DNA from 2 places in the Burkholderia sp. 22PA0099 genome. Region 1 is predicted to be linked to the other one. Evidence: riboswitches for the same ligand, from Rfam matches in the RefSeq annotation. Region 1 holds a riboswitch; the other holds the start of a gene.
The links. A riboswitch is a leader RNA that binds a small molecule or an ion and turns the genes downstream of it on or off. The one in region 1 is predicted to bind cobalamin.
Positions count from the first base shown of each region.

Region 2: another riboswitch for cobalamin. It lies ahead of AB4851_RS26770 (cobalamin biosynthesis protein); the one in region 1 lies ahead of AB4851_RS20130 (TonB-dependent receptor domain-containing protein).

Region 1 covers NZ_CP163165.1:1,064,807-1,080,099, forward strand. The annotation lists gene AB4851_RS20080 (DUF2486 family protein) at 1-355, shown strand, start outside; gene AB4851_RS20085 (c-type cytochrome) at 445-774, opposite strand; gene ilvD (dihydroxy-acid dehydratase) at 899-2,572, opposite strand; gene AB4851_RS20095 (LysR family transcriptional regulator) at 2,703-3,617, shown strand; gene lgt (prolipoprotein diacylglyceryl transferase) at 3,710-4,600, shown strand; gene AB4851_RS20105 (SIMPL domain-containing protein) at 4,713-5,414, opposite strand; gene AB4851_RS20110 (EVE domain-containing protein) at 5,596-6,057, opposite strand; RNA gene ssrS (6S RNA) at 6,168-6,351, opposite strand; gene AB4851_RS20120 (cell division protein ZapA) at 6,441-6,755, opposite strand; gene AB4851_RS20125 (ATPase) at 6,752-7,108, opposite strand; cobalamin riboswitch at 7,293-7,563, shown strand; gene AB4851_RS20130 (TonB-dependent receptor domain-containing protein) at 7,631-9,553, shown strand; gene AB4851_RS20135 (FecCD family ABC transporter permease) at 9,625-10,671, shown strand; gene AB4851_RS20140 (ABC transporter ATP-binding protein) at 10,668-11,480, shown strand; gene cobT (nicotinate-nucleotide--dimethylbenzimidazole phosphoribosyltransferase) at 11,566-12,630, shown strand; gene AB4851_RS20150 (adenosylcobinamide-GDP ribazoletransferase) at 12,644-13,402, shown strand; gene cobC (alpha-ribazole phosphatase family protein) at 13,387-13,983, shown strand; gene AB4851_RS20160 (cobalamin-binding protein) at 14,005-14,922, opposite strand; gene cobD (threonine-phosphate decarboxylase CobD) at 14,926-15,293, opposite strand, start outside.
Region 2 covers NZ_CP163165.1:2,548,062-2,563,354, forward strand. The annotation lists gene AB4851_RS26725 (ATP-binding protein) at 1-211, shown strand, start outside; gene AB4851_RS26730 (hypothetical protein) at 338-475, shown strand; gene AB4851_RS26735 (pyridoxal-phosphate-dependent aminotransferase family protein) at 735-1,856, shown strand; gene AB4851_RS26740 (fumarylacetoacetate hydrolase family protein) at 1,902-3,101, opposite strand; gene AB4851_RS26745 (IclR family transcriptional regulator) at 3,231-3,980, shown strand; gene AB4851_RS26750 (vWA domain-containing protein) at 4,240-4,824, opposite strand; gene AB4851_RS26755 (ATP-binding protein) at 4,908-5,975, opposite strand; gene cobN (cobaltochelatase subunit CobN) at 5,972-9,916, opposite strand; gene cobW (cobalamin biosynthesis protein CobW) at 9,933-11,003, opposite strand; cobalamin riboswitch at 11,180-11,448, opposite strand; cobalamin riboswitch at 11,628-11,853, shown strand; gene AB4851_RS26770 (cobalamin biosynthesis protein) at 11,933-12,436, shown strand; gene cobO (cob(I)yrinic acid a,c-diamide adenosyltransferase) at 12,487-13,089, shown strand; gene AB4851_RS26780 (cobyrinate a,c-diamide synthase) at 13,104-14,411, shown strand; gene AB4851_RS26785 (RNA polymerase factor sigma-70) at 14,507-15,130, opposite strand.

The DNA.
Region 1 (15,293 bases):
GCCGTTCGATGCGGTCACGCCGGTGCCGTCGCGCTTCACCGACGTCGAAACGCCGTTGCCGGCCGAGTTGCGCCACAGCGAATCGGTGGTGGTGCCGCAGCCTCCGCCGGTCAAGATCGATTCGCGCCGGATTGCCGAGCGTCTGCAAGGGCGCGTGAGCGCCTATCTGTCGGGCGAGGGGCGTGAGTTGATCGACGCGCGCAGCCGCGAAGTCGTGCAGCAGCACGCGGCCTGGCTGGTGGGCGAGGTGTCGCAACAGGTGGTGTCGGTGCTTGCGCCCGAGATCGAACGCTGGGTGAGCGAGGCAGTGGAAGAGGCGATCGCGCATCGCAACGCGCCCACGTCGGAACACTGACGCGACGCCACGGCAGAGCAAAAGGAAAACGCAGAATCAACGCCGCGCGATGCCTGACCGGCCGCGCGGCGTTCGTTTTTGCCGTCGCCTCACTTCAACGTCAGGATCCACTGCGCCAGCGCGCGAGCCTCGTCGCCCGTCACCTGCGTATTGGCGGGCATCGGCACCGAGCTCCATACGCCCACGCTGCCGCGCACGATGGTTTGCGCGAGATAGTCGACGGCGTCGGGGCGTGGCAGATAGCGGTCGGCAATGGCGTGGAACGACGGTCCCATCAGCGGATTGGCGATGGCATGGCATGCCATGCAATTCTTGCGTTGCGCGAGCACCGGGCCGCTGGCCGATTGCTGCGCGATGGCGGGGGCGCTCGATGCCAGCAGCGCAACAACGAGCGTGGCACCCAGAAACAGGGTTCTCATAGGGGTCTCCGCCGGCTCGTGGGCCGGCCTGGCTGTCCGCGCATTATAGAAGCAAAGGTGCATGGCTTCTTCGCACCTTGCTTCTCGCTGCGCATCGGCCCGCGAACGCGCGCCTGCCGCATGCTTACCCCGTCACGGCGCCCCGATTGGCCGGCAGCGCCAGCGCCGCGAATTTTGCCAGCACGCCACGCGTATAACGCGGCGCGGGGCGTTGCCAGGCGGCACGGCGGCGCGCGATTTCGGCCTCCTCCACGTTCAATTGCAGCAGCAGCCGGTGCGCGTCGATCGTGATCGAATCGCCTTCCTGCACCAGCGCGATCGTGCCGCCGGCGAACGCCTCGGGTGCGACGTGCCCCACCACCATGCCCCAGGTGCCGCCCGAGAAGCGCCCGTCGGTGATCAGCCCGACCGATTCGCCGAGCCCCTTGCCGATGATGGCGGAGGTCGGCGCGAGCATCTCCGGCATGCCGGGGCCGCCTTGCGGGCCGAGATAGCGCAGCACCACCACGTCGCCGGCGCGGATCCGGTCGTCGAGGATCGCCTGCATCGCGCTTTGCTCGTCGTCGAACACGCGCGCCGGGCCGGTGATCACCGGGTTCTTGAGGCCGGTGATCTTGGCGACCGCGCCGTCTTCGGCGAGGTTGCCCTTGAGGATCGCCAGATGCCCCTGCGCATAGAGCGCCCGGTCGATCGGGAAGATCACCTGCTGGTCGGCGCGCGGCACGGGCGGCACGTCGCGCAGCGTCTCCTCGATGGTCTTGCCGGTGATGGTCAGGCAATCGCCGTGCAGCAGCCCCGCGTCGAGCAGGAGCCGCATCACCTGCGGGATGCCGCCGGCCTTGTGCAGGTCGGTCGCGACGAAGCGCCCCGACGGCTTCAGGTCGCAGATCACCGGCACGCGCTGGCGGATTCGTTCGAAATCGTCGATGGTCCAGTCGATCTCGGCGGCGTGCGCGATCGCCAGGTAGTGCAGCACGGCATTGGTCGAGCCGCCGGTGGCCATCAGCACCGACACGGCGTTCTCGATCGAGCGCCGGGTGATGATGTCGCGCGGCTTCAGATCGCGCTTGACGGCTTCCACCAGCACGCGCGCCGATTCGGCGGCCGAATCGACGGTTTCCTGATCGGGGTTGGCCATCGTCGACGAATAGGGCAGCGCCATGCCGAGCGCCTCGAACGACGAGCTCATCGTGTTGGCCGTGTACATGCCGCCGCACGAGCCGGTGGACGGGCAGGCATTGCGCTCGATGCCGTCGAAATCCTCCTGCGACATGCGCCCGGCCGTGAACTCGCCCACCGCCTCGAACGCCGACACGATCGTCAGATCGTGCCCCTTCCAGTTGCCGGGGCGGATCGTGCCGCCGTACACGTAGATGCCCGGCACGTTCAGGCGTGCCAGCGCGATCATGCCGCCGGGCATGTTCTTGTCGCAGCCGCCGACCACCACCACGCCGTCCATCCATTGCCCCTGCACGCAGGTCTCGATGCAATCGGCGATCACCTCGCGCGACACGAGCGAATACTTCATGCCCTCGGTGCCCATCGACATGCCGTCGGAGATGGTGGGCGTGCCGAAGATCTGCGGATTCGCGCCGGCCGCCCTGACGGCCTCGACGGCCGCATCGGACAGCCGCTGCAGGCCCGCGTTGCACGGCGTGATGGTGGAGTGGCCGTTGGCGATGCCGATCATCGGCTTGTCGAAATCCGCCTTCTCGTAGCCGAGCGCGTAATACATCGAACGATTCGGGGAGCGGGCGACGCCTTGCGTGATGTTTTTCGAGCGACGGTTGTGGGACATGAGGGGCTCCATCTCGGGATTCTCGTGACCGGTCGCGAGGCACGGCCGGGGATCAGGCAAGGATGGTGGCTCCGGAAGTGCGTGTCCAATATATTATTCATCGCTTATTGAGTCGCAGAACATATCGATCATGGCTGAACCGACCCCCGATTTACGGCAGTGGCGCTATTTCGTCGCCGTCGCCGACGAGCGCCACTTCGGCCGCGCGGCCATGCGGCTGTCGATGACACAGCCGCCGCTGTCGCAAGCGATCCGCGCGCTGGAGGCGGCGCTGGGCGTCGAACTGTTCGTGCGCACGCGCCGCTCGGTGGCGCTGTCGGCGGTGGGCGCGGCGCTGCTGCCCGACGTGCGCCGGCTGCTGTCGGCGGCCGACGCCCTGCCGTCGCTGGCCACCAGCCTGGCCCGCGGCGAGGCCGGCACGCTGGCGCTGGCGTTCGTGTCGACGGCCGATTACGGCCTGCTGCCGGCGCTGCTGCGCGAGTTCGGCGCGCGCTATCCGCGCGTGCGGCTCAAGCTGACCGAGGCCACCAGCGACGTGCAACTGGAGATGCTGGCGGCCGGCGCGATCGACGCCGGCCTCGTGATCGCGCCGCTGCCGCCACGCCACGCAGCCGGGCTGTCGTACCTGACGGTGGCGCGCGAGCCGCTGGTGCTGGCGATGCCTGAGCAGGCCGCGCCCGGCGCCGAGGCGGAGCCGGTCCGGCTCGACGCGCTGGCCGATCTGCCGCTCGTGATCTTCCCGCGTCGTTTGGCGCCCGGCTTTTATGACATCATTACGGGCTGCTACGGCGCGCTTGGACTCACGCCGCGCATCGGGCAGGAGGCGATCCAGATGCAGACCATCGTCAGCCTGGTGTCGGCCGGCATGGGCGTCGCACTGGTGCCGCAATCGCTGCGTAACCTGCGCCGCACGGGCGTTGCCTACCGTCCGCTCGCGGGCGGCGCGCCGGTCGTCGAAACCGGCCTGGTCTGGCGCACGCAGGAAGTCGGTCCGGTGCTCGCGGGCTTCGTCGACATCGTGCGGCGCCTGGCGGCCACCGATTAAGATGCGCGGCGAACGCGCGCGGGATACGAACGTCAAATGGCAGGCGCGGCTCACGTAGGCCGCGCCGATTCAGCAACTCTCCACACCGACTCATGATCATTCACCCCAATTTCGACCCCGTCGCGATCCATCTCGGACCGCTGGCCGTGCGCTGGTACGGGCTCATGTATCTGCTGGGCTTCATCGCGGCGATCGTCGTCGGCCGCGTGCGGCTCAAGCTGCCGTATGTCGCCGCGCAAGGCTGGACCGCCAAGGACATCGACGACATGATGTTCTACGGCGTACTCGGCGTCGTGCTCGGCGGGCGTCTCGGCTATGTGCTGTTCTACAAGGCCGATTACTACTTCGCGCATCCGCTCGACATCTTCCGCGTGTGGGAAGGCGGGATGTCGTTCCACGGCGGCTTCCTCGGCGTGCTGTTCGCGATGGTGCTGTTCGCGTGGCAGCGCAAGCGCACCTGGCTGCAGGTCACCGATTTCGTCGCGCCGATGGTGCCGACGGGCCTCGCCGCCGGCCGCTTCGGCAACTTCATCAACGGCGAGCTGTGGGGCCGCGTGACGAGCCCCGATTCGCCGTGGGCGATGCTGTTCCCGGGCGCCTCGCGCGACGACGCGATTTGGCTGTCGCAGCATCCGGCGCTGGCCGCCAAGTGGCATCTGAACGACGTGTTCCTGCAATACCAGATGCTGCCGCGCCATCCGTCGCAACTGTACGAGATCGCGCTGGAAGGCATCGCGCTGTTCCTCGTGCTGTTCTTCTTCGCGCGCAAGCCGCGGCCGGTGGGCGCGGTGTCGGCGCTGTTCCTGATCGGTTATGGCCTCGCGCGCTTCACGGTGGAGTTCGCGCGCGAGCCGGACGACTTCCTGGGCCTGCTGGCGCTGGGGCTGTCGATGGGGCAATGGCTGTCGCTGCCGATGGTGGTGGCCGGCGTGCTGCTGCTCGTGTGGTCGTATCGCAAGGCACGTCGCACCGCGGCGGCCTGAGCGCGGCGTCGGATTCGACGCCCGATACGAAAACGGCCCGACCGGCTTGCGCTGGTCGGGCCGTTTGTCTTGCGGGCCACGCCGATGCGCGCCACCCGCTCGACGCCATGCGTTACTTCATCTGCACCGAGCCGTTCACGTTGACGGTGACGGTGGCCTTGCCGCCTTCCACGGCGATCGGCGCGGCGGCCTTGGCCGACATCATCGGCGCCGAATCCATCGCCATCATGCGCGGATACGGCTGCACGCTGCGCCCGCCGCCCACGCTGACCTCACGAATCGCGAAGCCGCCGTAGCCGAACGCCTTGGCGGCTTCGGCGGCGCGGTCGCGGAACGACTGGATCGCCTGCGTCGTCAGCTTCTGCTCGGCCGTGCGCTGCGCTTCCGGCGACAGCGAGAACGCGACGTTGCCGACCTGCAGCGAGCTCGACAGATCGCCCGCGAGTTTCGAGGCGGCCGTGAAATCGCGCGACTCCAGCACGACCTCGGTGCGGCCGCGCCAGGCGGAGATCTTGCCGTCGCGATCGGTGCTCGGATAGACCGAGAAGCCGCCGGTGCGCGCGGTGACGCCCGACACGCCGCGCGCACGCGACAGCGCCGCATCGGCGCGGCGGTTCAGCTCGGCGGTCAGGCTGCCCGGATCTTTCGCTTCCTGTTCGTAGAACAGCGTGATGTCGACCACGTCCTGCGGCACGTCGATGCTGGCTTGTGCCGACAGCGACAGCACGCCGGCCGGCTGCGGCGCGACCTGGGCGTGGACGGCGGGAATCATGGCGGACAGCGCGAGTGCCAGTGCGGCAGCGGATTTTTTCATCGTATGAGCTCCTGTTGGTGCGCGGCGCGAGGCAGGTTCGCCGGGGCCGCGCGTCTTGTCGAGGCAGCCGCGGGCAGCCGTGGCCCGCGATTGCGCGAGCGTTAGGCAGATGAAAGACGCATCGAGTTCCGGCGCTGTGCGGGCGATTTGACGATGTCTGACCCAGCGCAGCATCGGCGCGTCACTTCATCAGCTTCTCGGTGATGAAGCGCCATTCCGCGCGCGTGACCGGCGTGATCGACAGGCGGTTGCCTTTCGCGAGCACACGCATCTCGGCCAGTGCATCGTGTTCGCGCAGCGCCGCCAGTGCGATCAGCGGGCTCTTCTTCACGAAGCGCACGTCGACGAGCGTCCAGCGCGGGTTCTCGTGCGTCGACTTCGGATCGTGATACGGGCTGGCCGCATCGAACTGGGTGGGATCGGGGTAGGGGGTGGACGACACTTCGGCCAGCCCCGCGATGCCCGGTTCGGGGCAGCTCGAGTGATAGAACAGCACGCCGTCGCCGATCTGCATCGTGTCGCGCATGAAGTTGCGTGCCTGATAGTTGCGCACGCCGGTCCACGGCAGCGTGTGCTGCGGCGCCTTGGCGAGATCGTCGATGCTCGCTTCGTCCGGTTCGGATTTCATCAGCCAGAATTGCATGGATGCGCTCGCTGAAAGAGGGGGCTGAAGAGGCGAGAGAGCGGCATGACGCGCGAGAAAACGCGGCCGCCAATGAAAAACGGCACCGGGCGTGGCCCGATGCCGTTGAATAGGTCCCCGCCTTGGCCGCTAGGCCGGCATCCTGAACCAGGGGTTCAGAATTGGTCGCAGTTAGCAGCACTTCGGGTACATCAGACAGAGTGACGCGCTCGCCCGTGCTACAAATTTCCGCAACCGTGCACGAAGGCTATTGGTTCAAGGAATATATGACCTTGGCGAACCAGGCAGGGAAGCTGAGAGAACCTTGTGGATTCGATCTTGTGGACCGGACCCGTATGAACCGCTTGATTCGGAGCAGCCCTGAGGCCGTTCCGACGAGCCGCTTATCGCGCCTCTTGCTGGGCCAGTACCGCACCGAGCTGTTCATTCATGTGGTGCATTGTACGCCGGATTTCTTCCGCGGGAAATGCTTCGCCGTGACGAACGCTTTGTTGCAGCCGGAGCAACTCCGAAGCCAGCGACAGCGCAGCCATCACGGCGATGCGATCGGTGCCGCGCACGGAGCTGTTGGTGCGGATCTTCGACATCTCGGCATCGACGCGCGCCACCGCTTCGAGCAGCGCCGCTTCCGTTTCGGGCGAGCAGGCGAGGCGGTACGACTGGCCGAGAATCGATACTTCGATCTGCTTCGTGGTCATGCATGTTCTCCGTGGCTGGCCGCGTCGTTATCCTTGCCAACGGTCGGTTCCGCGGCGCCGAGCAGATCGAGCTGGCTGTCGCCGTCGGCGGCCTGCTTCGAGCGCGGCAGTTTCTCGAGGATCGCGTTGAGCTTGATCTGCGCATCGTCGATCTTCGCGGAGAGCGTGTCGCGCTCGGAGACGAGACCATTGCGTTCATCGCGCAATTGTTCGAGCTCGACGCGCACCGCTTCGGAATCGGCGCGCAATTGCGCGACCTGTTCCTCGAGCGCGAGCCGCTCGGTGTGATGGCGTTGATTCAGCGCGATCAGGCGGCCAATATTCTGAGATAGGGTTTCGAGTTCGTTAAGCATGTGCTGCGTCCTCTAAAGACCCGGCATTTTAGCGCGGAAAGCCCGCCGTACCGACATTTGTAACGTATCCAGACGTAACACCCCCCTTCCTGACGTGAAATGCGCCGCAAAGCACGGCATTTGATTCGTTGCACGACACGATGGCGGTGCCGGGCGGCTTTCTTGACGCGCAGTTTTGCGGCTCCTACACTGGCGCCGCTTCGGTGCTCGCGCGCCATGCCTCGGCGTGGCGCGCGGTTAAACGGGAAGCAGGGTGCGATGCCGGCAACGGCGCGCCAACCTGCGCTGCCCCCGCAACGGTAAGCGACCGCGTCGACGTTTTCAGCATGAACGCCGACGCAAGCCGTCCCTCGATCGGCCGCCTGGCGGCCGTGGCCACTGCGCGGCCTGTCGCGCGGGAAGGCGGGGCGTGCCGGTCGCCAGCCCGGATACCGGCCGAAGCGGGGAAGCGCGCCGCGCGCGGCTTCCGGAGGCGGGACCTGCGGGGAGGCAGGCGCCGCGCTGGCCCACAGGATGTTCTCGATGCGTACCCCGATTGTCCGCGCCGCGCTTGCCGCGATGTGCGGGCTCCCCTGTTTTGCGAGCGCGCAGGTTGATGCACCGCAGGCGGTGTCTTCCGCTGTGCCGAATGCAACGGCCCAGGCAACCGCCGCCATAACCACCGCCGCAAATCCCGCCGCCACCGCACTCGACCCGGTGGTCGTGACCGCGAGCCGCGGCCCGCAAAAGCTCGCCGACGCCTTGCCGCAAACCACGCTGTTCTCGCGCGACGACATCGCCCGCAGCAGCGCCACCGATCTGCCGGGCCTGCTCGCGCTGGCACCGGGCGCGCAGATCGTGCGCAACGGCGGCCCCGGCTCGACGGCCTCGCTGTTCCTGCGCGGCGCGCAATCGACTCAGTCGCTGGTGCTGATCGACGGCGTGCGGGTGGATTCGGGCAGCCTCGGCGCGGCGCAGATCGCCGACCTGCCGCTCGACCAGATCGACCATGTCGAGATCGTCAACGGCAACGTGTCGTCGCTGTACGGCTCGGGCGCGATCGGCGGCGTGGTGCAGGTGTTCACCAAGGATGGCGGCAATCATCCGCCGCGCTTCGACTTTTCGGTGGGCTACGGCAGCTATCACACGCAAACGCAGCAGGCCGGCGTGTCGGGCCGGCTCGACGCCGACGGGCGCACCACGTTCTCGCTGTCGCTGTCGCGCGAGAAGACCGACGGCTTCTCGGCGATCGACCCGGCGCTGCAGCCCGGCGCGAACCCGAACGCGAACGGCAACCTGAACGAAAGCGTGTCGGCCACGCTGCGGCATCGCTTCACGAACGGCTGGACGGCCGGCGTGAGCTGGTTCCAGTCGAACGACACCAACAGCTTCGACAACGCTTACGGCGCGCCCACCGATCTCAACACGCTCTACAGCCGCGTGCAGCAGATCTCGGCCTTCGCCGACGGCCGGCTGGCCGACTGGTGGACCACCCGCCTGCGCGTGTCGACCGGCAACGACCGCAGCCAGAACTGGCTGAACGGCGCCTACACCGACCGCTTCAACACCGACAATCGCCAATACACCTGGCAGAACGATTTCACGATCGCGCACGGCCAGACGATCCAGGCCGGCTACGAGCGGCTCGATCAGTCGTTCGATTCGGATCTCTATTCGGCACCGCAGCGGCATGTGAATTCGGGCTGGCTCGGCTATACGGGCCGCGTCGGCAACAGCCAGTTCCAGGCCAACGTGCGGCGCGATCAATACTCCGATTTCGGCGGCGCCAACAGCTACTATCTCGGCTACGGGCTCGATCTGGGCGAGCACTGGAAGGTCACGGCCAGCTACTCGGATGCGTTTCGCGCGCCGACCTTCAACGATCTGTACTATCCGCTGTCGGGCAATCCGGCGATCCTGCCCGAGCGCAGTCATTCGGTGGAGGCGGGCCTGCAATACGCGTCCGATGCGCTCGGCCTGCTGCGCCTGAACCTGTTCCAGACGCGCTACGCGAATCTGATTCAATACGTGCCGGGCCCGGGCGGCTTCATCTACACGGCCGAGAACGCGGGTCGCGCCAAGGTGCAGGGGCTGGAGGCATCGTGGCAGGGGCAGCTCGGGCGCACCGATTTGCGCGTGTCGGCCACGCTGCAAAACCCGGTCGACCAGAGCGCGGATCAGGATCTCGTGCGGCGCGCGCGGCGGTTCGCGGCGTTTTCGGCGAGCCATCCGTTCGGCGGCTGGCGCGTCGGCGGCGAATGGCTCGTCAGCGGTGCGCGCGACGATTTCGGCGAGCGGCTCGGCGGCTACGGCGTGGTGAACCTGACGGCGCGCTACGACATCACGAAGGCGTGGTACGTCAGCGCGCATCTCGACAACCTGTTCGACAAGGATTATCAGCTTGCCTATGCGTACAACACGCCGCGGCGCGGTGCCTACGTCACGATCGGCTGGCGGCAGCCGTGACGGCGGCGCGTCATGGAGCGTGACAGGGATGACGGCATGCAACGCGTCCTGAGCCAAGCCCGGAGCGGCCGATGAACGCGCCGATGCCGCGCGCGGCGACCATGACGCGCGCCCGTGCGATGACGATCTGGGCCGGGCTCGCCGTGGCGGCGGCGCTCGTGTTCGTGGCGTCGCTTGCGCTCGGCAGCGTGCCGATGTCGCCTTGGCGCGCGCTCGGTGCGTTGGTCGCGCCGGCCGGCGGCGACCCGCTGACGGGTGAAATCGTGCGCAGCCTGCGGCTGCCGCGTGCGTTGGCCGGCTTCGGTTGCGGCGCGCTGCTGGCGCTGGCCGGCGCGTTGTTGCAGGTGCTGCTGCGCAATCCGCTGGCCGAGCCGTACGTGCTCGGCGTGTCGGGCGGCGCGGCCGGTTTCGCGCTCGCGGCGATGATCGCCGGCGGCGCGTGGTGGCTCGTCGATGCCGCGTCGTTTGCCGGCGCGTTGCTGTCGATCGCGCTCGTGCTCGGCCTGGCGCGCCGCTCGCTGGTGCTGGCCGGTGGCCTGCACGATGGCGCGCGCGACGCTTCGCCCCGCTTGCTGCTGACGGGCGTGGTGATCGCGTCCGGCTGGGGTGCGCTGGTCACGCTGATGCTGTCGATCGCGCCCGACAACCGGCTGCGCGGCATCGTGTTCTGGTTGGCGGGCGATTTGTCGAGCGCCGCGCCGCCGTGGGTCGCGCTAGGCGCGCTGGCGTGTGCTGCTGCAGCGGCGTTGCCGGTCGCGCCGCAACTGAACGCGCTGCTGCACGGTGAAGTGGCGGCCGCCTCGCTCGGCGTGCCGGTGGCGCGGCTGCGCTTGCGCATCTACCTGATCGCCTCGCTTGCTGCCGCCGCCGCGGTGACCACGGCGGGCACCATCGGCTTCGTCGGGCTGGTCGCGCCGCATGCGCTGCGGCTCGCGTTCGGCAACGACCAGCGCATGCTGTTGCCGGCGTCGATGCTGGCGGGCGGCGCGGGCGTGATGGCGGCCGATCTCGTGGCGCGCACGGCGATCGCGCCCGCGCAACTGCCGGTGGGCGCGATGACGGCGCTGATCGGCGTGCCCGCGTTTCTGTGGATGCTGCTGCGCAGGCCGAGCCGATGAACACGCCAGCGTCCTTTGCCTCACACGAATGGCGCGCCCGCGACTTGACGCTGACCGCAGGCGAGCGCCGTCTCGTCGAAGGCTTGTCGCTGCGCTTCGCGCCGGGCGAGCTGTGGTGCATCGCCGGGCCGAACGGCGCGGGCAAGACCACCTTGCTGGCCGCGCTCGCGGGCTTGCGCGCACCGGCTGCCGGCCATGTCGAAGGCGACGGGCAACCGTTGCACGCATGGCGGCCCGACGCGCTGGCGCGTCGCCGCGCGGTGATGGCGCAGGCCCAGCACGACGCGTTCTCGGCCAGCGTGTTCGACACCGTGCTCGCACATCGCTTCCCCCATCTGGCCGGCTGGGGCTGGGAGCGCGACGCCGATCTGGCCGCCGCGCACGACGCGCTCGCATCGCTCGGCCTCGACGCCCTGGCCGCGCGCGACGTGCTGACGCTGTCGGGCGGCGAACGGCAACGTGTCGCGCTGGCCGGCGCGCTGTGCCAGGATGCGCCGCTGCTGCTGCTCGACGAGCCGTTCGCGCACCTCGACCTGCATCATCAGGCCGACTGTTTCGCCGCGCTCGTGCGCTGGCTGCACGCCGCGCCGCGCACGGCGATCGTGTCGTGCCACGATCTGAATCTGGCGCGCCGCTTCGCCACCCACGCGCTGCTGCTCGATGGCCGCGGCGGCGCGCAGGCCGGCCCCGCGCGCACGGTGCTGTCGGCCGAGGCGGCCAGCGCCGCGTTCGGCTATCCGCTCGTGCTGATCGAGCGCGACGGCCATGAAGCGCTGGTGCCGGCGTGGCCGGCCGAGCACGCACGATGAACCGTCACGACCCACGCTTGCCCGATTTCCGACCCAGCCCGGCGCGCCCCGCGTGCCGCATGCCAACCGAACCGACGATGTCCGCATGAACCCTCAATCGATTTCCTACACCGTTCCCCCGATCGCCGTGCCGGACCCGGCGCTGCGCGCGACGCTCCAGCATCTGATCGACACCAAGACCAAGCCGCCCGGCAGCCTCGGCAAGCTCGAAGCGCTGGCGCTGCAACTGGGCCTGATCCAGCAGAGCACGACGCCGCGCATCGAGCGCCCGGTGGTGATCGTGTTCGCGGCCGATCACGGCATCGCGGCCGAGGGCGTGAGCCCGTATCCGCAGGCCGTGACCGCGCAGATGGTGGCGAACTTCCTGGCCGGCGGCGCGGCGATCAACGCGTTCTCGAAGGTCGGCGGCTGCGAGCTGGAGATCGTCGACGCGGGCGTGGCCACGCCGCTGCCGGCTTCGCCGGCGCTGGTGTCGGTGCCGGTCGCGCCGGGCACGCGCAACTTCGCGCAGGAGCCGGCGATGAGCACGGCGCAACTGCATGCCGCGCTGGCGGCGGGCGCGGCGCGCGTGGCGCACCACGCGGCGCTCGGCACCAACGTGATCGCGTTCGGCGAGATGGGCATCGCCAATACTTCGGCGGCCGCTTGCCTGATGAGCCGCCTGGTCGGCGTGCCGCTGGCCGACTGCGTGGGTCGCGGCACCGGCCTCGACGATCGCGGGCTGGCCCACAAGCGCGCGGTGCTCGAAAAGGCGCTCGCGCGCGACGCCGGAGCGGTCGCGCCGCTCGACGTGCTGGCCGCGTTCGGCGGCTTCGAGATCGCGATGATGACGGGCGCGTTCCTGGCCGCCGCGCAGGCGCGCATGACGATCGTGGTGGACGGCTTCATCGCCAGTTCGGCGCTGCTGGTGGCGGTGGCGCTCGAACCGGCCGTGCGCGACTACTGCGTGTTCTCGCATGTGTCGGACGAGAACGGCCATCGCCGCATGCTGGCGCATTTCGGCGCCGAGCCGCTGCTCGCGCTCGACCTGCGGCTCGGCGAGGGCACCGGCGCGGCGCTGGCCTTGCCCCTGCTGCGCGCGGCCACCGCGTTCGTCAACGAGATGGCGAGCTTCGACGCGGCCGGCGTCGACAATCGCGACGACGCCTGAGGCGAGACGCACGATGCGCGCATCCGCCGAACTTCGCTATTTCTTCGTTGCGCTCGGCTATTTCACGCGCGTGCCGGTCCCGAAGCGGATCGGTTATGCATCCGGCGACCTCGATCATGCGGCGCGCTATTTCCCGCTGATCGGCGTGTGCATTGGTGCGCTGGCCGCGCTCGTCTACGGGCTGGCGGTGCGGGTCTGGCCGCCGGGCGTGGCGGTGCTGCTGTCGATGGCGGCCACGCTGATCGCGACCGGCGCGTTTCACGAGGATGGCCTGGCCGACAGTTGCGACGGCTTCGGCGGCGGCTACACGCGCGAGGACGTGCTGCGGATCATGCACGATTCGCGGATCGGCACGTTCGGCGCGGTGGCGTTGGTGGTGTCGCTCGCGCTGAAATGGCAGGCGCTCGCGGCGCTGCCGCCGTGGCGGGCGGCCTGGGTCTTGCTGGCCGCGCACGCGGCGAGCCGTGTCGCCGCGGTCAGCTTGCTGGTGTCGCTCGATTACGTGCGCGGCGAGGGCAAGGCCAAGCCGGTCGCGCAGCGCATGTCGGCGCGCGCGTTCGCGTTCGCGGCGGCGTGCGGGCTGCCCTGGCTGTTCTGGCCGGACTGGCGGCTCGGGCTGCTGACGCTCGGCGTGCTGGTGCTGTTGCGCGCGGCCGTCGCCCGTTACCTGCTGCGGCGGCTCGGCGGCTATACCGGCGATTGCCTCGGCTTCGCGCAGCAACTGGCCGAACTCGCGATCTACTTGACGGTGCTCGGATGGATGTCGTCCTGATCCGCCATCCGGCGCCGGCCGTCGAGGCGGGCCTCTGCTACGGCGCGTCGGACGTGCCGCTGGCCGGCGATGCCGCAAGCGAGGCGCGCGCGATCGTCGCGCGGCTCGATGCGCGCGGGTTGGCGTGGCCCGGCGTGATCGGCAGCAGCCCGCTCGTGCGTTGCGCATCGGTGGCGCGGGCGATGGGCAAGGCGTTGCAATGCGAGGTGCGCGTCGATGCGCGCCTGCGCGAGATCGATTTCGGTGCGTGGGAAATGCGCAGTTGGGACGCGATCGGCGGTGACGCGCTCGATCGTTGGCAGTCCGATTTGATGGGCGCGCGCGAACATGGCGGCGAGAGCGCGGCGCAGTTGATGGCGCGGGTGGCGCCGCTCGGCGCCGAATGGCTCGAAGGCGAGGCGCAGGGCAGCGCCGTGTGCGTCACGCATGCGGGCGTGATGCGTGCGCTGGCCGCGCAATGGCTCGGCGTGCCGCTCGCGAGTTTGCTCGCGCGCCGCATCGCCTATGGCGGATGTCTGTGGTTCACGCACGATGTCGCTCAAGGCTGGCAACTGCGTTTCTGGGACGACACCATCGCATAACGGCGGTATCAGTGCTCGACGTCAACGCCGGCGCGAGCGCGCCACATCCAGATCGCGGCACACCTGCTCCGCACCGAGCGCGAGCCGTGGTGTCGGCCGCGTCAACCAATCCCCGTCGATCGCGAACAGGTTGCCGCGTGCGACCGCCGTCAGTTGCGGCCAGCGTCGCCAGCGATCGAGGCTCGGCAGCGCGGCGTCGCCGACGGTCGCGCCCTGCGCCGTCGCCACGATCGCTTCGGGGTTGGCGGCCAGCACGGCTTCGTCGTCGACGGTCGGCGCGACCGGCTTCAGCGCCGCGAACACGTTGCGGCCGCCGCATACAGTCAAGACATCGCTGACGATCTGCGAGCCGTTCAGCGTGGTCAGCGGGCGATCCCAGATCTGCAGGAACACGTCGACGGGTGGTTTCGACGCGTAACGCTCACGCAGCGCGGCGATCCGCTGCCGATACGCGGCGGCAGCCGCGTCCGCCGTGTCGCGCGTGCCGAGCAGGCGGCCAAGCTTGTCGAGCGAGACGGCCACGTCGTCGAGCCGCTTCGGTTCGCTGACGTAGACGGGGATGCCGAGCGCTTCGAGCTGCGCCGTCTGCCGGTCGGCGTTGCCGTGGCGCCAGACCACGATCAGGTCGGGCTTCAGCGCGACGATCCGTTCGAGATCGAGCGAGCGGTTGTCGCCGACGCGCGGCAGCGCGCGGGCCGCCTCGGGATAGTCGCTGTACGACACCGCGCCGACCATCGCCGGGCCGCCGCCGGCCGCGTAGAGCAACTCGGTGGCGTGCGGCGCGACGCTGATCACGCGCTGGGCCGGCGCGGCGAGCGTGACGGTGCGGCCGGCGTCGTCGGTCACGGCGATGCCCGCCGACGCCGATGAGGAAGCCCATGTGGAAGCGGACGCCGCCCATAGCGCGACGGCGAGTGCGGCAACGTGAATGCGCGCCATCGTTCAGGATTCCGATGCAGCGGCGTGCGCCGAATAGCCGGCGAGCGCGGCTTCGAGCCGTTGCCATTCGTCCGGCGTGCCGGGCAGGCCGATCCGGATGCTCGGTGCGTGCGCGAAGAAGCGCGTCCAGATGCCTTGCGCGGCCAGCGCCTCGTGCAGCGCGAGCGCACGCGCGTCGCCGGTCCAGCAGAACAGCGGCGTGGCCTGTACCGCGAAGCCGTGCGCGGCCAGCAGCGCGGCCAGCCGCGCGCCGTCGGTGGCCAGGCGGGTGCGTGCCGCCTCTTGCCATGCGGTGTCGGCCAGCGCGGCCATGGCCGCATGCTGGGCCGGGCCGCTGACGGTCCATGCGCCGAGCGCGCCGCGCAGTTGCG
Region 2 (15,293 bases), 1.5 Mb from region 1:
TCCGGCGCTGCTCGAACGGGTGTTCGAGCCGTATTTCCGCGCGGCCGGCGAACGCGACGGCAAGCCCGCGCCGGACGGCACCGGCCTGGGACTGACGATCGCGCGCGGCATCGCGGCCGCGCACGGCGGCACGCTGACGTTGAGAAACCGCATGGATGGCGAGCGCATCGACGGGCTCGACGCCGAACTGGTGCTGCCTCGTGATGCGTGATGCCGCATCTCGGCCGCGCATGGCGGTGCACGCAGCGATGGGCTCGACGCCGAACTGGTGCTGCCGCGTGATGCGTGATGCCACATCTCGGCCGCGCATGGCGGCGCGCTGACGCTGCGCAACCGCATGGACGGCGAGCGCATCGACAGGCTCGACGCCGAACGGGTGCTGCCGCGCGATGCGTTATGCCACATCTCGGCCGCGCATGGCGGCACGCTGACGCTGCGCAATCGCATGGATGGCGCGCGCAGCGACGGGATCTGATGCTGCCACGTGATGCGTGTGCGCCGGATGTGATGCCACATCGCGCCACATCACGCGTCACGCCTTTCGAAAGCCCACGGCACGCATGTCAATTCGATGACGTAACAAACGCGTTACTTCGCAAACGCGGTGCCGGCTGCGCGCCGCGCATGCGCCGGCCCCGCGCTTGCGTGCACACTCTTTCGGCTCAGGTTGCGACCCGCTTGCCGCACCCCGCTTCCCGCCTGGCACGCGTTCCCCCCTCCTCGTCGCGCCCGCCATGATTCGCCTCGATCCCCGTTCCCTGCTCGATCCGCCCCGCTATCCGCATCACGGTTACGCACGGCTGGCCGACCGCCTCAAGCATCTGCTGGCGACTGCCGCCGACGTGGTGTTCGTACCTGCCGAGGCCAAGCTCGCGCTGGAGGCCGTGGCAGCCGGCGTGGCGTATCCGGGGCTGGTCGCGCTGAACGTGGTGAGCGGCCCGCACGGCGCGGCGTTCGGCGCCTGGTTGCGACGCGGCGGTGCGACCGTGCACGAGGTGCTGGCCGAACCGGGTCAGGCGATCGCGATCGAAGCGGTGGCCGCATGCGCCGACGGGCTCGGCCAGCTCGACCTGGTGGCCGCCGTGCATGCCGAGCCCGCCACCGGCGTGCTCAATCCGCTGGCGGCGCTGGCCGCGCTGGCGCGCTCGCGCGGCGCGCTGCTGGTGGTGGATGCGGTGGCGTCGGTGGGCGGCCATCCGCTCGAACTCGACGCGCTCGGCGTGGATATCGCCGTGATCGGCCCGCAGAAGGCGTTGGCCGGGCCGGCCGGCGTGTCGGCGGTGGCGCTCGGCGCACGCGCCTGGGCGCATCTGGAGGCGGCCGAGCCGCATGTCGCGCAGGCGCCGTTGGCCACCTCGAACCTGTCGTTGACGCGCCTGCGCCGCGATTGGCTCGACTGCGGCCGCGGCGAATTGCCGGGCACGCCGTCGCCGCTGGAGTTCTGGGCGCTGGAAGCGGCGCTCGACCGGATCGAGGCCGAAGGCATCGCGCAGACCGTCGCACGCCATGCGCAGGCCGCGCAGGCCTGCCGCGCCGCGCTGCGGGCGCTCGGCGTGCCGCCCGCGATCGCGCGCGACGACGCCGCCTCGGCACTCGTCACCGCCGCGCCGGTGCCGCCCGGCGTGGAAGCGGCGGCGCTGATCGCGCATGCGCGCCGGCACGGCGTGGAACTCGCGCCCGGCCCCGGCCCGCTGGCCCGGCGCATCGTGCGCCTCGACCACACCGGCCTGCGCGCGGCCGAGGACGCCGTGCACGCGAACATCGTCGCGTACGGCGGCGCGCTCGAACAGCTCAACTACCCGGTGGACCTCGACGCGGCCGGCCAGGCCATCGCCGACGCGTACGCCGGCGTGTAACGCGCGGCCTCGCCGCATCCTTCAACGCCTCAACGCATCAACGCCTCAACGCAACAGCCCGCGCGCCGCGAGATTGCGATACAGCGCGCGCGTGCCGAATTCCCACGGCGCCACCTCGGTGCACAACGACACACGATTGACCAGCGCGCCGAGCGAGGCGGTCGAGATCGTCACGCGGTCGCCGAGATGATGCGTGAAGCCCGCGCCGGCTTCGTCGCGATCCTGGATCGGCGAGAACATCGTGCCGAGGAACAGCATGAAGCCGTCCGGGTATTGGTGATGCGCGCCGTGCGTCTGCGCGACCAGGTCGAGCGGATCGCGGCTGATCTCGCTCATGTGGCTGACGCCGTCGAGCACGAAGCCGTCCTCGCCCTCGATGCGCAGGCCGACCGAGGCGCCGCGCACCGTGTCGATCGTGAAACCGCCGTCGAACAGCCGCACGAACGGCCCGATCGAACACGACGCGTTGTTGTCCTTGCACTTGCCGAGCAGCAGCGCCGAGCGGCCCTCGACATCGCGCAGGTTGACGTCGTTGCCGAGCGTCGCGCCCACCGCCTGGCCTGCCGCATTCACGGCCAGCACCACTTCCGGCTCCGGGTTGTTCCAGGTGGAGATCGGCAGCAGGCCGACCTCGCTGCCGAAGCCCACCGACGACATCGGCTGCGATTTCGTGAACACCTCGGCATCGGGGCCGATGCCGACTTCGAGGTATTGCGACCAGACACCGCGCGCCTGCAACGCCGCCTTCAGGCGCATCGCCGCGTCGGAGCCGGGCTCGATCTGCGAGAGATCCGCGCCGATCGCCTGCTGGATGGTGGCGCGCAACTCGACGGCGCGGGCCGCGTCGCCGCCCGCCTGCTCCTCGATCACACGCTCGATCAGGCTGACCGCGAACGTCACGCCGCAGGCCTTGATCGCCTGCACGTCGCACGGCGCGAGCAGGCGGATGGCGGGCGCGGCGTGATCCGAGTGCTCGCCGAACTGCGCGGCCAGCAGCTCGCGCGCCGTGCCGAGCCGTTCGCCTTCGGCGCGGCGCGCGGCCCCGGCCGGATCGGGCAGATCGAACAGGTCGGCGGTGGTCGGGGCGAACGCCGTGATGTCGAACACCTCGCCGCCGCGCACCGCGACCACGCACGGGCCTTCGAACGCCGCCGTCTTGCGCCAGACGCGGCCGATCAGCAGCGCATCGTCGAGATCGGCAGGCAGCAATGCGGCGATCGGGTCCTGCTCGGCGGGATGGGTCATGTCTGTCTCCTCGTTGTGGAATGCCGACGATGCTACGGGCGATGCACCGAGGCTGTCCAACAGGGCGACCTATAATCCAGCCTGCTGGATTCGACACCGCCGTTCATTCGCCAACCCGCCGAGGCCCGCATGCCCGACAAGCTCACCGACGTGCCCGCCATCGCACGCGTGCACGACATTCTCGATGCGCTGAAAGCCACCCGCCGCCCGACCTCCGCCAAGGATCTGCTGACGCTCACCGGCATGCCGCGCAGCACGCTGTATCTGACGCTCGACGCGCTGGAGCGGCGGCAATGGCTCGTCAAGAGCGGCGACGGCTACGCGATCGGCGTGGCGCTGTTCGAGATCGGCAGCACTTACCTGCTGGCCGATTTCACGCTCGACGCGTTTCGCCGCGAGGCCGCGTGGTTCGTCGCGAAGCACAACGAGGCCGTGCAGATGGCCGTGCTCGACCGCGCCGAGGTGGTGTATCTGGCGCGCGAGGACCCGTCGCGCGCGGTGCGGCTCGTCTCCGATATCGGCTCGCGGCTGCCCGCGCATTGCTCGGCGCTCGGCAAGGCGCTGCTCGCGAGCCTGTCCGACGAAACCGCGCAGATGATCGTGCCGCCCCGGCTGCGCGCGCTGACCGAGCATTCGCTGAGCAAGCGCGCCGACCTGATCGCGGCGCTGGCCGAGGTGCGCGAGCGCGGCTACGCGATCGAGCGCGAGGAGGCCTGCACCGGGCTGGCGTGCCTGGCCGTGTTCGTGGGCGTGTCGCAGGCCGGCAAGCGGATCGCGGTCAGCACCAGCGTGCCGGTGGATCGGCTCGACGCGCGCCGCGAAACGCGGCTGCTGGTCGATCTGACGACGCTGGCGCAGCGCGTGGCGCGCGGGTTGTGACGGGGACGGGAGACGGGTGACGAGACGACGGGGCACGTCGGACGGAGATGGCGGCGGACGCAGACGGGACGGCGGACCGTGGGCGATGGATAGTGGACGGCGGATGGTAGACAAGGCTCGAATCGGATATCGCAGCCTCTGCCTGCAAGCCCAGGGGTTGGGTACAACTGACGTGCTGTGTCGAAGCCACCGAAGTGGAAGGCCGGGGGCGAAAGCGGCGGACCGTTAGTTGCGACTCAACGCTAAAAAAAGCGGCGACTCACCGAAGCAGCAGATCGTCCGGCAAACAGCACTCCGCGCCCCACTGCTGCGCCAACCGCGCGGCGCGGCCAAGCCGCACGGCCGCATCGTCGAAATCGACGATCCGCGCCGCGTCGGCCTGCGCCGGGCGGCCCGGCGCTTCGTCGGTACGGCCGTCGGTCAGCAGCCAGAGCGTGCGCGGCGCGCCAGGCCGGCGGCGTGCGACCTGCGCGAGCAAGGCCGCGGCAGCATCGATGCCGAGCGCGAGCGGCGTGCCGCCCCCGCCCGCCACCGGTTCGAGCCAGCGCTCGTTCCACCAGCGCGGCACGGCCGGCCCGAAACGGCGCACCGCCCCGCCCGCGCCGAAGCAGATCAGCGCCACCTCGACGCGCTCTCGCGCGGCCGCATCGAACAGCCCCACCAGCAAGCCCTTGGCGCGCGCGAGCCGGCCGCCGTCGAGCATCGAGGCCGAGCAATCGAGCACGAAACAATGGAACGCGCGCGGCGTACCGGCACGCGGGCGGAACCGCAAGTGATCGACGGCCAGCGGCGCACCGCGACGGGCCGCGAGCGTGGCCGGCCACGCGATGCGCGTGCCGGGCAGGCCACGTTCTCGCGGTGCAGGGGTAGCGCCGTGCTGCCATCGAACCCCGCTGCCGATCGCGGCGGGGGCATGCGTCCGATGGCTCAGGCTTTTTTTGACGGCAGCGGGATCACGCCCTTCACCGGCACGAGGCCGGCTGGCTCGGGCGGCAGATAGCCCCAATCGCCGTCTTGCGAAACGTCGCCGGAGGCTTGGGCGGGCGAATCGGGTGAATCGGGCGACGTACCGGACGACCCGGAGGACTCGCCCGAATCGCTCGACGGCTGCTGCGGTGACGGCGGCACCGTCCTGCGATGCCGCAGCACCGCCTCGGCCACGCGCTCGACATGCGCCGCATCGACAGCCGCATCGCCCTCGAACGCAGCCAGCGCGCGCGCCGCGCGCAGCATCACGAGATCGGCGCGCAGCCCGTCGACCGCCGCCTCGATGCACAGCGCGGCCACACGGGCATGCACCGCATCGTCGATGGCGACTGCCGGCAACGCCTCCCGCGCGCGGTGAATGCGCGCCGCCAACGCGGCCTGTTCGGCCTCGTATGTTGCGCGAAAACCGTGCGGATCGAGATCGAACGCGAGCCGCGCCTTGACGATCCGCTGCCGCTCGCCAGCATCGCGGCAATTGGCCAGTTCCACCATCAAGCCGAAGCGGTCGAGCAACTGCGGGCGCAGCTCGCCCTCCTCCGGATTCATCGTGCCGATCAGCGCGAAGCGCGCCGCGTGCGTGTGCGAGATGCCGTCGCGCTCGACCGTGTTCACGCCGCTCGCGGCCGCATCGAGCAGCACGTCGACCAGCCCGTCGGCCAGCAGGTTGACCTCGTCCACGTAGAGCACACCCCGATGCGCGCGCGCCAGCAGCCCCGGCGCGAACCGCACCGCGTTCTCGCCGAGCGCGCCGGCCAGATCGAGCGTGCCCGTGACCTGCTCGTCGGACGCGCCGAGCGGCAGCGTCACGAAGCGCCCCTCGGGCAGCAGTTCGGCCAGCGCGCGCGCGGCCGTCGATTTGGCGGTGCCGCGCGGCCCGCTGACCAGCACGCCGCCGAGCGCCGGATCGACCGCCGCCAGCAGCAGCGCCTGTTGCAGATCGGCCTGCCCGATCAGGGCGCTGAACGGAAACGGCGGCAGGCCGCCGGGATGCGTGTCGTGCTGGCTCATCGCCGCGCTCCTTCGAGATGCTGTTCCACTGCGAGCAGATGCGCCTCGATCCGCTCGCGGTGCGTGCCCGGTTCCTGCCAGAGCCCGCGCTGGATCGCTTCGAGCAGGCGCTCGCAAATGCCGTGCAGCGCGTGCGGGTTGTGCCGCTCCAGGAACGCGCGGGTCGCGGCGTCGTGCACGTAGGCGTCGGTCACGAGCGCGTACTGGTGATCGGACACCACGCGCGCGGTCGCGTCATAGCCGTACAGATAATCGACGGTCGCGGCCAGTTCGGCCGCGCCCTTGTAGCCGTGACGCTTGACGCCGTCGATCCATTTCGGATTGACCACGCGCGAACGGATCACGCGTGCGATCTCCTCGTTGAGCGTGTTCATGCGCGGCGTGTCGGGGTGGCTGTGGTCGCCGTGATACAGCGCCGGCTGACGCCCCGACAAATGCCGCACGGCCGCCGCCATGCCGCCCTGGAACTGGTAGTAGTCGTTCGAGTCGAGCAGATCGTGCTCGCGGTTGTCCTGGTTCTGCACCACCGCGTCGATGGTCGCGAGCCGCGCGCCGAACGCGTCCTGCGCGGCCTCGCCGGCGCTGTTCTGCGCGTACGCGTAGCCGCCCCAGGCTTGATAGGCCTGCGCCAGATCGGCGTCGGTCTGCCAGTTGCGCTGATCGATCAGATCCTGCAGGCCCGCGCCATAGCTGCCCGGCCGCGCGCCGAACACGCGCCAGCCGGCCCGGCGACGCGCTTCGTCGGCGGCCACGCCGCTCTCGGCCAGCGCCTCGGCGTCGCGCAGCACGCGCGCGCGGATCGGGTTCTGATGGGCCGGCTCGTCGAGTTCGGCCACGGCCTGCACGGCCGCGTCGAACAGATGCATCAGGTTGGCGAACGCATCGCGGAAGAAACCCGACACGCGCAGCGTCACGTCGATGCGCGGCCGGTCGAAAATCTCGATCGGCAGGATCTCGAAATCGGTCACGCGATGGCTGCCGTGCGCCCATTTCGGCCGCACGCCGATCAGCGCGAAGGCCTGCGCGATATCGTCGCCGCCGGTGCGCATGGTAGCCGTACCCCACACCGACAGGCCCACCGCGCGCGGGTAGTCGCCGTGCTCCTGCAAGTGGCGCTCCACCAGTTGATGCGCCGATTTCATGCCGAGCGTCCAGGCGGACTGGGTGGGCACCGCGCGCGTGTCGACCGAATAGAAATTGCGGCCGGTCGGCAGCACGTCGGGGCGGCCGCGCGACGGCGCGCCGCTCGGCCCCGGCGGCACGAAGCGGCCGTCGAGGCCGCGCAGCAGATGGCCGATTTCGTCGGCGCCGCAAGCGTCGAGGCGCGGCGCGAGATCGCTGGCAATGCGCGACAGCACGGCCAGCGTGAGCGGCCAGCGCGTCGGGTGTGCGTGCAGCGCGGCGAGTGAAGCGCGGGAGGTTTCGCCGGTTTCGCCGGTTTCGCCGGTTTCGCCGGTTTCGCCGGTTTCGCCGGTTTCGCCGGTTTCGCCGGTTTCGCCGGTTTCGGCGGTTTCGGCAGTTCCATCATCCGCGCCATCCACCACCGCCAACCCGTCATCCAGCCCCGCCACCAGCCGCTGCGCGAACAATTCGAGCCGCTCGCGCGTATCGCCCGCGTGCCGCCACGGCGTCGCATCAACCTCCAGCAGTTCAGCCGGGCGCGGGCCGTCCCACGTCGCGGCCCAGTCGGCCGCGAGCGGATCGAACGCCGCGCCCAGTTGCAGGTCGCGCGCCAGCGCCGCGATCAGGCCGGCGTTCGCGCCGAGGCCGTCGCCCACCGGAAAGCGCGCGAGCGCGAGCAGCGTGTCGCGGCGCTGCCGCCCCTCGGGCGAGCGGCCGAACGTGTGCAGCCCGTCGCGGATCTGCGCTTCCTTCAATTCGCACAGCCACGCGTCGACACGCGTGAGCAGCGCGTCTTCGTCATCGCGGCCCGACGGCGCGGCAAGGCTCAGTTCTTCATGCAGCCGATGCTCGACGATGGTGTCGAGAATCGTCTTGCGCAGCAGTTTGGCGCGCCGCGCGTCCACCATCAGCGCGTCGTAATACTCGTCGACCTGCCGTTCCAGATCCTGCAGCGGCCCGTAGTTCTCGGCGCGCGTGAGCGGCGGCATCAGGTGATCGACGATCACGGCCTGGGCGCGGCGCTTGGCCTGGCTGCCCTCGCCCGGATCGTTGACGATGAACGGATACAGATGCGGCAGCGGGCCGAGGATCAAATCCGGCCAGCACGACTCGGACAGCGCCACGCTCTTGCCCGGCAACCATTCGAGATTGCCGTGCTTGCCGACGTGGACCACCGCGTCGATTGCGAACGCGTCGCGCAACCAGAAATAGAACGCCAGATAAGCGTGCGGCGGCACGATCTCGGCGTCGTGATAGCTGGCGTAATCGTTGGCCTCGCGCGTGCGCGCCGGCTGGATGCCGACGAACACGTTGCCGCAGCGCCAGCCCGCGATCGGAAAGCGCCCGTGACGCAGCGCCGGCTCCTGCTCGGGCGTGCCCCAGCGCGCCTCGATCGCCTCGCGCGCCTCGGCCGGCAGCCGGTCGTAGCGCTGCCGGTAGGCCGCCATCGCGAGGCTCTGGAACGCCGGGCGCAGCGCGCTCGCATCGGCGTCGTTGGTGACGCCTTCGGTCAACCTCGCGATCAGCGCATCGCCCGATTCGGGCAGCGCGTCGTGCAAGGTATAACCGGCCACACCGAGCGCGCCCAGGATGCAGAGCGCCGAGGCCGGCGTATCGAGCCCCACGCCGTTGCCGATCCGCCCTTCGCTCAACGGATAGTTGGCCAGCACCAGCGCGAGCCGCTTGCCCGGATTCGGCTCGGTGCGCAGCCGGCACCAGCGTCGGCTCAACTCCGACACGAACGCGATGCGCTCCGCGTCGGGCTGATAGCGCACCACATCCACCTCGGTATGCGGGCAGCGGTAGGCCAGCCCCTTGAAGCTGACCGCGCGCGTGACGATGCGCCCGTCCACCTCGGGCAGCGCCACGTGCATCGCGATGTCGCGCGCATGCAGCCCCTGCGGATCGGCCAGCCACGCCTCGCGGTTGCCGCCCGACAGGATCACCTGCAGCACGGGCGCGTCGCCGGCCAGCTCGACGGCGGCCGGCGCGTCGATCACCCCGGCCGCGAACGCCGTGGTGTTGAGCACCAGCGCAACCCGCTCGGACGCGCACAGCCGCGCGATCACCTCGCGGCTCACGGCGTCCTTCAGCGAGGTGACGGCGATCGGCAGCGGGTTGAGCCCGTCGCGTTCGAGCGCCGCGATCAGCGCATCGAACACGGCCGTGTTGGCGGCCTGCCAGTGCGCCTTGTAGAACAGGATCGCGACCACCGGCGCGCCGGGCGTCCAGCGCGCGCGCCAATCGTCGAGGGTGGCCGGCTCGCTGGCCGGGTGGTACAGCGCGGCGGCCGGCAGCGGACGCGGCGGCGCCGGTTCCTCGCCGTGGCCGAGCGCGTGGAACGCGATGCTGCGCAACAGCGCCTGCGCGTTGAACGCGCCGCCCTCGCGCAGATAGCGCCACCATTGGCGGCACAGCGCCGGATCGACGGTGCTTTTGGCGATCAGGCTCGGATCTTCCTGCAGATCGCCCGAGAACATCGCCAGTTGCTGGCCGCGCCGCTCGGCCAGCGCCACCGCCTGTTCGATCCCGTACGGCCAGTAGGCCTCGCCGCCGAGATGGTCGATCACCACCACGCGCGCGTGCTGGAGCACGTCGTCGAGGTAGAAATCGACCGACGCCGGCTGGCGCAGGAACGTGACGTTGGCGAGCCGCACGCTCGGGAAACCCGCGCCGAGCAGCGGCACCGCGCTGGCCAGCAGCGACAGCGTGGTGTCGGCCGAGCTGAGAATCACGATCTCGGCCGGCTGCTGATCGATCCGGATCACGCCCTGCGTGTCGTCGACGAAACCGCCGGGCGTGGTGCGCAGCAAATGCATCGTTCGGCCGGCCTCGTCAGGCGGCCTGCACGGCCGTGCCGAGCGCGGCCACGAACGCGCGCTGCAGTTCGGCCGCGTCGAGATCCTCGCCGATCAGCACGAAGCGGCTCGCGCCACCCTCGCCGTCCTGGAGCTTGCGGTCGAAGTAGCTGTCGAAACGGCCGCCCACGCCCTGGATCACGAGCCGCATCGGCGTGTCGGGCAGCGCCGCGAAGCCCTTGACGCGATAGATCGTGTGCTGATCCACCAGCGCGCGCAGCGCGGCGATGGTCGCCTCGCGCGAGCTGACGCGCGCCTCCACCACCACCGAGTCGAACTCGTCGTGATGGTGATCGGCGTCCTCGGCCGAGCCGTGGTGATCGTGGCGCAGGTGGATGGTGTCCTCGGAGGCCGCGTTCAGGCCGATCAGCGTGGCCAGGTCCAGTTCGCCGCGCTGCGCGCGCACGATCTTGACGTGCGCCGGCACTTCCTCGCGGATCGTCGCCTCGACGGCCTCGAACTGGCTCGCGTCGAGCAGGTCGGTCTTGTTGACGATCACCAGGTCGGCCGACGACAACTGATCGGCGAACAGCTCGTGCAGTGGCGATTCGTGGTCGAGGTTCGGATCGGCGCGGCGCTGCGCATCGACGGCATCGACATCCTCGGCGAACTGGCCCGCGGCCGTGGCCGGGCCGTCCACCACCGTGATCACCGCGTCGCACGTGAAGCTGTTCTTGATCGACGGCCAGTTGAACGCCTGCACCAGCGGCTTCGGCAGCGCGAGGCCCGAGGTTTCGATCAGCACGTGGTCGATCTGCTCGCGGCGCTCGACCAGCGCTTCCATCACCGGATAGAACTCCTCCTGCACCGTGCAGCACAGGCAGCCGTTGGCCAGTTCGTAGAGCTGGCCGGCCGCTTCCGCGCCTTCCTCGCAACCGATGTTGCAGCCTTTCAGGATCTCGCCGTCGATGCCGAGTTCGCCGAACTCGTTGACGATCACCGCGATGCGGCGGCCCGAGGCGTTTTCGAGGATGTGACGCAGCAGCGTGGTCTTGCCGCTGCCAAGGAAGCCCGTCACCACGGTTACGGGAATTTTGCGCATTTGCATGGGAAGTCGTCCGTCGGAGAGTCTGTCTGGATGTCTGGCATCGATGGCGTGCGCCGCCGGGCGCGGCACGGCCGGGCCGCGCCGCTGCGCATGCCGGTGGCCGCGCCAGCCGCGACGGCTGGCTGGGGCTCGGCGCCGCCACCCGCGGCGCGCCCCGTTTCGGGACTGCCGGCGCGCGGCCGTCCCGTGGTTCTGGCCGGTATCCGGGCTGACGACAGCGCCGCTTCGCCTTCCCGGACGCGGTTCGCATCCAGTGGCCGAGCCGCGCATCGAAAACTTCGACGCGCGGTGAAGCGGGCCTCGCATCGCGTTCGCGATGCATTCGCTTGACCGTTGCGGGGGCAGCACAGGCGGGCGCCGTCCGCGTCGCGGCGAGGCCTCCTGTTTCCCGTTCAACTGCGTGCGCAGGAATCCGCACGCGAGCACCAAAACGCGTGCGAGTGTAGGCGTCGCGTCGGAACGCGTCAAGGCGACGCGGGGGGTGGGCGGCGGGGCCGGAACGGTGTGGGGATGTCGAGCGGCACACGCATGGCGCACTTCCGGCCGCCGATGCAACGCAAGCGGGCGGCCGGCAGTCCGACTGCCGCCTGAAAATCGGCCGGAAGCCGCCCGGAATCGCTGTGCTATCGTATGCGCGCGTTCGGTGCCCGCCCCCGCATTCGCGGTGGCGGTTAAACGGGAAACAGGGCGCGGCGCGAGCCGCACAGCCTGTGCTGTCCCCGCAACGGTACGCCGCCGGCGACGCGCGCAAGCGCTCGCACGGGCCGACCACAGCCACTGCCGCTCGCGGCGGGAAGGCGTCGGCCCGAGGCGGCCAGCCCGGATACCGGCCGACGCAAGCGGCGGGCCACGGCCCGCCCGACGCGGCGTTCGCGAGGGACGCACGCCGCGCGAACCCGCATCGCTACCGCATTCTTGATCGACACCGCATGACCCGTTCCGCTCCGGACCACGCCCCGCACGCATGGCGTCTCGCCGTCGGCGTCGGCTGCCGCGCCGGCCGCCCCGCCGAGGCCATCGACGCCGCCATCGACGCCGCGCTCGCGCGCCTCGGCGCGCTTTACGGCCACGAGGCCGCGTCGCGCGCACACATCGCCTGCGTCGCCACGCTCGACGCAAAAGCCGGCGAACCGGGCCTGGTCGCATGCTGCGAGCGTCATGGCTGGCCGCTGCGGGCGATCCCGCGCGAGGCGATCGCGGCGCGCAGGCCAGCGCTTGAAGCATCTGAAGCACCCCAAGCATTCGATGCACCTCGCGACGATGTCGATACCGATCCCGCAACCGGCCCGCGCCGCCCATCCGCCGTGCAGGCACGCTTCGGCATCGATGGCGTGTGCGAGCCGTGCGCGCTGGCGGCCGCGCCGCAGGGTCGGCTGCTGGTGCCGAAAACGATCGTCGACGGCGTGACGGTCGCGATCGCCGGACCGGCCTGAGCCCGCCCCTTGCTTGCCCCGAATTCCGAACCCCGAAGGACCGACACCCGATGAAAACCGATCCCGAATCGCATCAGCGCATGACCGAACGCCGCCGCGCCGGCCACGAGAAGAAGCAGGCCGCGGCCACCGCCGAGAAGGGCCTGCTGATCGTCAACACCGGCAACGGCAAGGGCAAGAGCACGGCCGCATTCGGCATGGCCGTGCGCGTGCTCGGCCACGGCATGAAGCTCGGCGTGGTGCAGTTCATCAAGGGCGCGCTGCACACGGCCGAGCGCGACCTGCTCAACACGTTCGCCGAATGCGATTTCGTGACGATGGGCGACGGCTACACCTGGAACACGCAGGATCGCGAGAAGGACATCGCCACCGCGCGCAAGGGCTGGGACGAGGCGCGCCGCATGATCGACAGCGGTGAATACCAGATGGTGATCCTCGACGAGCTGAACACCGTGCTCAAGTACGACTACCTGCCGCTCGACGAGGTGCTGGCGGTGCTGAGCGCGCGCGCGCCGTCGCTGCATGTGGTGGTGACCGGCCGCCACGCGCCCGACGCGCTGATCGAGGCCGCCGATCTCGTCACCGAGATGCGGCTCGTCAAGCACCCGTATCGCGAACAGGGCGTGAAGGCGCAGCCCGGCGTGGAATTCTGAGCGTGACGGCCGGCATGCTGGCGTGCCCGGCGCTGTTCCTGAGCGCGGGCGGCTCCGGGCAGGGCAAGACCTCGGTCACGGCCGGCCTTGCGCGGCTGCACAGGCGGCTCGGCCGGCGCGTGCGCGTGTTCAAGACCGGTCCCGACTTCCTCGATCCGATGATCCTGGAACGCGCGAGCGGCGCGCCCGTGTACTCGCTCGATCTCGGCATGGTCGGCGAGGCCGGCTGCCGCGCCCTGCTCGCGCGCGCGGCAGCCGAGGCCGACCTGATCCTGATCGAAGGCGCGATGGGGCTGTACGACGGCACGCCGAGCAGCGCCGATCTGGCCTGCCGCTTCGGCGTGCCGGTAGCCGCGGTGATTTCGGCGAAATCGATGGCGCAGACGTTCGGCGCGCTCGCGTTCGGTCTCGCGCGGTTCCGGCCGGAGCTGCCGTTCCACGGCGTGCTGGCGAACCGCGTCGGCTCGGCGCGGCACGCAACATTGCTGCAGGCCGCGCTGCCCGACGACATCCGCTGGCTCGGCCATCTGCCGACCGATGCGGCCATCGCGCTGCCCGAACGGCATCTGGGCCTGCATCAGGCCGGTGACATCGACGATCTCGACGCTCGCCTCGACCGCGCCGCCGATGCGCTCGCCCAGACGGCGCTCGCCGCGCTGCCGCCCCCCGTCGCGTTCGCCGCGCCCGAGCATGACGCGCCCTTGCCGCGCCGGCTCGACGGGCTGCATGTGGCGGTAGCGCGCGACGCGGCGTTCTCGTTCGTGTATCCGGCCAATCTGGCGCTGCTCGAGGCGCTCGGCGCGCGCGTCACGACGTTCTCGCCGCTGGCCGACGCACCGCTGCCCGATTGCGACGCGCTCTATCTGCCGGGCGGCTATCCCGAATTGCATGCGGCGCGCCTGGCCGGCAACACGCGCAGCGCGGCCGGCATCGCCGCGCACGTGGCTGCGGCCAAGCCCGTGCTGGCCGAATGCGGCGGGCTGCTCTACTTATGCGACACGCTGACCGATGTCGACGGCGTCACCACGCCGATGCTGGGCCTGCTGCCCGGCGCGGGCGCGATGCAGCGCCGCTTCACCGCGCTCGGCATGCAACGGCTCGATACGCCGCTTGGGCCCATGACGGGCCACACGTTCCATTACTCGAAGCTGCAGACGCCGCTCACGCCGGCCGCCGTCGCCGTGCGTCCCGACGACGGCGCGCGCGGCGAGGCCATCTATCGGCACGGGTCGATCGTCGCGAGCTACCTGCACGGGTACTGGCCGTCGAATCCGCGTTGCCTGGCCGCGATGCTGCGCGGGGAATGGCCGCCGCTCGATTGAACGAGCGACGCGCCGGCCGGGTGGATCGGGTGGATCAAGCCGATCGAATGAATCGGGCCAATCAGGCACATGCAGGCACATGCAGGCCGCACCGCTCAACGCCGCCGCGCTCCGACCGCGAACGCCGGCGGCGCCGCGCCGCGATCGAGCGCATCGAGGCAATCGGCACAGTGCCTTACCACGTCGCGCACCATGAAATGCACGAGCGTCTGCGAGACGGCCAGCGCATCGGCCGCCGTCGCGAGCGATTCCTCGTGCACCCGCACCATCTCGAACGCCGCCCGGCTACGCGCCGGCACATGCGCCAGCGCGTGCTGCATGCGCGCGAGCGTGTCGCGCGTCAGCGCCGTGGCTTCGGGCGTCGGCTCGGGTGACGGCACGTCGAGCCCCGCCGCCTCATCTGCATGCCAGGTGGTTTCGAGCGACTGGCGGCGACACACGTCGATCGAGGCATTGCGCACCATCCGCGTCACATAGGCCAGCGGCTGGCGAATCGCGTCCTGCCCCGGAAAATCGACAAGCCGCACGAGCACGTCGTGCACCACGTCCTCGGCGCGGCTCGCGCAACCGGTCACGCCACGCGCGACATTGACGAGCATCGCGCGATGCCGCACCAGCACCTGCACCAGCGCGCCGCCGGGGTTTGCCGGACGCCGCGCGCGCATCGTCACCACCGGGCGCGGCCCGGGCACCCCCCTCGAATCCATCGTGTCGAACATGACGATGCGCTCCTCTGGTCTGACAGGACCCGCCCGCTGACACCACGCTCAGGCCGACGATCCGATAGCCGGTTCGCAAACCGGGGAAGCCTCGAATTTAATGCAAACGCAAATCATTCTCAATCTTATTGATGAATTGGCATCGCTTCCCGCCGCATGAGAG